Regions from separate parts of the Exiguobacterium sp. SH4S7 genome, predicted to be linked through region 2. Evidence: riboswitches for the same ligand, from Rfam matches in the RefSeq annotation. Region 2 holds a riboswitch; the other holds the start of a gene.
What was found. A riboswitch is a leader RNA that binds a small molecule or an ion and turns the genes downstream of it on or off. The one in region 2 is predicted to bind FMN.
Positions count from the first base shown of each region.

Region 1: it holds a riboswitch for FMN, as region 2 does, so the genes downstream of both, EVJ29_RS01840 (ECF transporter S component) here and ribD (bifunctional diaminohydroxyphosphoribosylaminopyrimidine deaminase/5-amino-6-(5-phosphoribosylamino)uracil reductase RibD) in region 2, are expected to answer to the same signal.

Region 1 is NZ_SJUT01000001.1:369,971-373,378, forward strand. Features, by position in the region: gene EVJ29_RS01835 (NupC/NupG family nucleoside CNT transporter) at 1-850, shown strand, start outside; gene EVJ29_RS01840 (ECF transporter S component) at 962-1,549, opposite strand; FMN riboswitch at 1,708-1,849, opposite strand; gene EVJ29_RS01845 (HesB/IscA family protein) at 1,947-2,303, shown strand; gene EVJ29_RS01850 (epimerase) at 2,413-3,267, shown strand; gene EVJ29_RS01855 (NAD(P)/FAD-dependent oxidoreductase) at 3,308-3,408, opposite strand, start outside.
Region 2 is NZ_SJUT01000001.1:163,477-166,884, reverse strand. Features, by position in the region: gene ribE (riboflavin synthase) at 1-409, opposite strand, end outside; gene ribD (bifunctional diaminohydroxyphosphoribosylaminopyrimidine deaminase/5-amino-6-(5-phosphoribosylamino)uracil reductase RibD) at 390-1,472, opposite strand; FMN riboswitch at 1,623-1,765, opposite strand; gene EVJ29_RS00750 (undecaprenyl-diphosphate phosphatase) at 1,857-2,669, opposite strand; gene EVJ29_RS00745 (homing endonuclease associated repeat-containing protein) at 3,121-3,408, shown strand, end outside.

The DNA.
Region 1 (3,408 bases), 210 kb from region 2:
GGCACTTGCAAAAGCACTCGGTACGTCACGTAAAGAATCGCTCTCAGCGACGGCGAACATCTTCGTCGGTCAGACGGAAGCACCGCTCGTCATCAAGCCTTACCTCCCATCAATGACACAATCTGAATTGTTTGCCGTCATGGTCGGTGGTCTTGCGTCGGTTGCCGGTTCGGTACTTGCTGGATACGCCGCGCTCGGTGTTCCGCTCGAGTACTTGCTCGCAGCGAGCTTCATGGCAGCGCCTGCTGGTTTGATGTTTGCGAAAATCATCGTCCCGGAAACAGAAACTCCGGATGATGATATCGAGATTGCAGAAGATGAAGAGAACAAAGCAGCAAACTTCGTCGATGCGGCCGCTCGCGGTGCGTCAGACGGGTTGTTCCTCGCGTTGAACGTCGGTGCGATGCTTCTTGCCTTCGTTTCATTGATCGCACTCGTCAACTTGCTTCTCGGTGGAATCGGTGGCTGGTTCGGTCTAGAAGGTCTCTCACTTCAGTTGATCCTTGGTTACGTGTTTGCACCGCTCGCGTTCGTCATCGGTGTACCATGGGCAGATGCCGTACAATTCGGTAGCTTCCTTGGACAAAAACTCGTCTTGAACGAATTCGTTGCCTTCTCTGAGTTCGCACCGATCATCGGTTCAGGTGATTTGTCAGCTCGTACAGAAGCGATGATCGCGTTCGCACTCTGTGGATTCGCCAACATCTCATCACTCGCCATCCTTCTCGGTGGTCTTGGTGGTATGGCTCCGAACCGTCGTAACGACATCGCACGTATGGGTGTCCTCGCGATTCTCGCAGGTACGCTTGCGAACTTGATGTCAGCGACTCTCGCTGGTCTTCTTCTCTAATCGTTATTCACGAACAAGAGCGCTCACTCCGGTGGGCGCTCTTGTTCGTTCATGTAACTATCCGCATCGAAAAAAGCACCCAAGGGAGAAGTTCCTTTGGGTGCTTGTGTATTAAGCTTGCAGTTGCATTTGTTGACGTTCGATCCACGGCTTCAACTTCAGGAAGAGCGGGACGAACAAGGCGGTGATCAATAATGCCTTAATCAAGTTGAACGGTAAGATACCGTACAGGACGAGGTTCGTCTTGACTGCTGGATCGGCCATCTCGGCCATTCCGAAGAAGAACGCGTAAGCTGGTAAGATGAGTAGGTAGTTCAAAATCGCCAAGCTGATCGCCATCGTGATCGTACCTGCCACGAGGCCTGAAGCGAGCGCTTTATTCGTTTTACGTTTATGGTAGAACCAAGCGACCGGATACATGAATGCGACACCTGCAAAGAAGTTCGCGACTTCACCGACCGGGACGCCGCCACCGTTAAAGACATAGTAGAGGACGTTTTTTAGAGCGACGACCACGACACCTGCGAGTGGCGAGAAGACGATACCGGCGACGAGCGCTGGGATGTCACTGAAATCCACTTTCAGGAAGGGTGGCAGGAAGGGCAGCGGGAAGTTAAAGAGCATGAGGACGAATGAAATCGCCCCGAGCATCGATAGCGTCACCAGTGTTGTCAATCGTTTGTTGCGCGTTGTTTTCATCAAAATCTCTCCTTTTGTCGCTCCTTGATGAATGGCACCCGTCGCATAGAAAAACCCGATTGTGTGAACAATCGGGAGAGTTTACGCGCATACGAAATAGATGTTCTCATCAACGTTTAAACCACGCCAAAGAAAACATCCGGATATCGGTCGGATGCCGCCATCTTCTCCCATCCAGACTTTACTGTCGGCTTTCGAATCTCACGAAATCAGCAAGCAACGCCTTGCTCGCTCACGGGCTGAGAAGAACTTGTCTTCAATACCGCCGGTCGGGAATTTCACCCTGCCCCGAAGATGGAACGATTTAATTTTTTTTGTTACAGTTTAGTTATACAAGATATTTCACAAAATCACAAGTCAGTTGACTTGAAGTGAAGATAAATGAGGAGGAGTTCAGATGATTCATTTAACAGAGCCAGCCGCACTACAAGTCATCGATATGATGAAACAGACCGAACGCCCTGAAGCCCAATTCTTACGCATTAAAGTCCAAGGCGGTGGGTGTACCGGCTTATCCTACGGGATGGGGTTCGATGAAGACAAGACGGACAAGGATGTCCAGTTCGACCATCATGGCGTCCGCGTCATCGTCGCCGAAGCTGACCACGGTGTCGTCGACGGGCTCGAAATCGACTATAAGCAGTCGATGCTCGGCGGTGGCTTCACGATCAAAAATCCGAACGCGATCGCGACGTGCGGTTGCGGCTCGAGTTTCCGGACGGCGGCGAACGCCGGCACGCCCGGGGATTGCTAAACGATAGACGGGTTGCCGACATGTTCGGCAACCTTTTTTGGTGAGTATGTTAATGAGAGGAAATGAACGGGAATATTGGTGGAAGAAGGATGAGAAGGGGGTAGGAGTGATGAGAAAAGTGTTGATTTTTGGTGGCTCACGTTACTTTGGGAAACGGCTCGCACTGCGGCTCGCTGAAGCCGGGGACGACGTGACGATTGTCACGCGCGGACAGCTGCAAGTGCCGGAAGCGGAAGGGATCCGCTCCATTAAAGGCGACCGTCAGTCGGTCGCGACGATGAAAGACCTCGCACGTAACGAGTATGACCTCGTCTACGACAATATTTGTTTCAATCCGTATCAGGCGAAGATTGCGACAGACGCCTTCATGGACCGGGTCGGGAAATATGTGCTCACGTCTACGATGTCCGTCTATGCGCCAGAGGCAGCTTTAAAAGAGAGCGACTTCAATCCGCTCCATCATGAATATCACCTTGACGCGGAACACGATTACGGACAAGGGAAACGAGAGGCCGAATCGTACTTCTTCCATCGGGCCTCGTTCCCGGTCACGACGGTGCGGTTGCCGATCGTCCTAGGGCCGGATGATTACACCGACCGGTTAAAATTTTATGTCGACGCGGTTCGGAACGAAGAACCGATCGTATTACATCATCCGGAGGCGTTGATGGGATTCATCTCGAGTTTCGAGGCGGCAGCTTTCTTGGAATGGGTCGGCCGTGCCGACGTGAGGGGGCCGTTCAACGCCGCGAGCGACGGCCTCATCTCGCTAGGTGCGCTCATGGAACGAATTGGACAGCATATCGGTAAACCGGTCCAAATCATTAAGGATGGGGAGTCGTCCCCGTACGATACGGACGTCGACTACTACATGTCGAACGCCGAGGCGAAAAAAGCTGGCTTCGTGTTCACGCAACTCGATGATTGGATTGACCGTGTCATCATTCAAACGATCCGCAAATGAAAAAACGGCCTCTCATCGTTCGCAGATGAGAGGCCAGTCTTTATTTCCCGGCAAATACCGAGGTTGAATGTTGTGGGTGACGCGCTGTCGGGTCGACAAGCTGCTTCACTTGGTTGACGGCGATCGGTGCTTCACCGAAGC
Region 2 (3,408 bases):
AACCTTTAGGGACGATGAAACGGAGTAGCGACGGCTCGCAACTAATATCGATGTAGACCGCGTTCGCGAGCGGACGCTTCTTGACGATGCGACCGACCCCGTCGACGTGTCCCGAGACGAAGTGACCGCCAAAGCGACCGTTCGCCGGCATCGCCCGCTCGAGGTTGACGTCCGTTCCAGGGCGGACCCCGTCTAGACTTGACGCTTTGAGCGTCTCCGGCATGACGTCGACGGCAAAACTCGTTTGATCAAACGCCGTCACGGTCAGGCAAATCCCGTTCACCGAGATGCTGTCGCCGAGCTTCACGTCTTCTAACACGATCTTGCCCGCGAGCGTGAGCCGTAGCGACGGCCCGTTCCGCTTCACTGCTTTCACACTGCCGATTTCTTCAACGATTCCCGTGAACATCGGACTCCCCCTTTCTCATGACGAGCTTGATATCGGTACCGACCGTCTCGACCGAGCCGATCGCGAAGCGCTCGATCGCATCTAACGGCCCGGCTTGGCTCGAGCGATAGACGCCTCGGTTCCCACCGAACACGCGCGGTGACTGATACATGACCCATTCGTCGACGTATCGTCCGTCAAAGAGTGACGTCACGAGCGTCGGTCCCGCCTCGATGAGCAAACGGCCGACGCCGCGACCATGCAAGTCACGAAGGACGTTGTCGAGTGTCGAATAGTCGGCAAGCTCGACACCGTTTTGAGCGAGCTCGGTCCGTTTCACTTCATCACCGGACAGCGTATAGACGAGCACCGGCACGTCTTTCGCGCTCCGGACGAGCTGACTCGAGAGCGGTAAGCGGAGCTCGCGGTCGAGGACGACCCGAAGCGGCTGACGTGTCGGCGTGTCGAGCCGGACGGTCAAGGCAGGGTCGTCGGCGAGCACGGTCCCGATTCCAGTCAAGACGGCATCGACCGTCGCCCGTAGTTCGTGGACGTCACGTCTCGCTTCAGTCCCGGTCACCCACTGGCTCTCACCCGTGTCGAGCGCGACTTTCCCGTCTAGGCTCGTCGCCGTCTTCAATACGACGTACGGCCGTTTCGTCTCAAGCGAACGTAGGAACGCCGGATTGAGCGCACGGGCCTCGTCTTCGAGCAGACCGACTTCGACGTCGATCCCCGCCGCCTTCAAACGGGCGACACCTTTCCCTGCGACGAGCGGGTTCGGGTCTTCCATCGCGATGACGGCGCGCTTGATGCCCGACTCGATCAGCAAGTCGGCACATGGCGGCGTTTTCCCGTAGTGCGAGCACGGCTCGAGCGTGACGTAAATCGTCGCACCGTATGCGGACGCACCGGCCATGCGAATGGCGTGTACTTCGGCGTGCGGTTCACCGGCCTTCAAATGGGCACCGAATCCGACGACGCGACCGTCTTTGACGACGACGGCCCCGACGAGCGGATTCACACCGGTCTGTCCGGTAGCGGACTTGGCCAATTGGATTGCTTGTTGCATGTACTGTTGCATCGTTCTCCCTCCTTGTTTCGTACAAACAAAAAGACCCTAAGGATGTCCTTAGGGTCTCGGCGGGAGGTCTCAGTCGTCATTGGGCGAGCCAAATAAACGTTTTCTTTACAGAAAAACGTACGACGAAGCACAGGTCACGAGGACCTGTCTTTTTTCCTTCTCCCATCCAGACTATACTGTCGGCTCTAGAATCGCACTAGATCCACCGTTCGCACACGTGCGCCCGGGTCACGGACTTAAGGCTCGCGCCCATCACCGCCGGTTGGGAATTGCACCCGACCCCGAAGGAATATTTGTTTGTACTCCTTTACTTTAGCGCAAAAAAGAATCGAAGGCAAAATTAAAAGCGCAAAAAAGCGCCACTCCGATGAGCAGCGCTTCCAATCAAGCCAAGAACAAGACGACGAGCAAACCGACAATCCAGCAATAGAACGAGAAGTACTTGAGCTCCCCCTTCGCCATGATGTGCTGGAACCATTTGAGCGAGATGGCCGTCAGCGCGTACGAGGCGATGAACGCCAAGACGAGCGGACCGAACAGATCACGCGTCGCCGGGTCGGTGAAGAGTGCCGGCCCGTCCAAGATCATCGTCCCGAGACTGACCGGGATGAACAAGAAGAACGAGAACCGGAGCGCCGACTCTTGTTTAATGCCGAGCAACATCGCCATGACGATCGTGGCACCCGAGCGGCTGATCCCGGGGATAAGCGCGACCGCTTGGGCGAGACCGATCAAGATGGCGTCACGTAACGTGATACCGCCGTCACCTTTATTCCCGCGCATGTTGCGGATGAACCAAAGTGCGACCCCGGTCAAAATCAATGTGTAGCCGACCGTCGCGACGCCGCTGAGCGTCTCACCGATCCAATCTCCGAATAACACGCCGAGCACGCCGGCCGGTACGGTCGCGACGAGCAAGAGACCGATGAACTTGACGTCGATCATCGTATCCTCGCTGCGGTCTTTCTTAAATAAGAACGTCCACAGACTGACGACGAGGCGGACGACATCTTGGCGATAAATCGTCAAGACGGCGAGGAGCGACGCAAAGTTGACGAAAATCTCGAACGACAGCCCAGGTAATTCGATATTGAATAGCTCTTGGAAGATGACCAAATGACCGCTCGACGAAATCGGGATCGGCTCCGTGAACCCTTGGACGAGACCAAGCAGCAAGTAAAATAACCATATTGTCATATCATAATATCCTCTTTTCTCAAATTCGCTCAATGCGGCTATTTTAGCAGAATCACAGTTTCATTGACCACCCTTAAAAAAAAATTCGTATATTTTGAAAACTTTTATTGATTAGTCTGAAAATTAAATTTATTATAGAGGTGTACTCAACTGGACAACGGTGATGACCCCATTGTCCAGCTGGGTACATTTTTGTATGGAATTCATATAAATTACCAAAAATAAAACTTTTTGTTTACAAATGAACCCATATAATATTAAATTTGTAATATACCTGTTACCTTTTTTTTCAATCTTTCATCCGACTTTAGACCTATCACGTCCCATTTTTAACATAAAAAACTTACAAAAGCGCTTATAAATCGTAAAAACTATCCGATAGTATGATTGTAGAAGCACTTTCGTCATCATTGTCGGTTCAGATATGAGTCCATGGAAGGAGGAACCATCATTGAGTCAAACGCTATCCACTAATACTCATCACTTATCAACCGAACAGCAACGCATGATTCACTGTATTCGTTTGCTCGGGGATTTATTAAAGGAACGTCCTCGTCGCTCTGTCTATCGTCGTTTCGCGATGGAGCAAAACTGGCCGTCTCCCGAATCGATCATTCGACAGTTCGGATCATGGGCCGAGGCACTCGCCATCGCCGGCTATGAATGGCATGGGGAAATCGCCGTTGATTTACCCGATAAAATGCCAAAATATACACGCGATGATATCGTCGAGACGCTT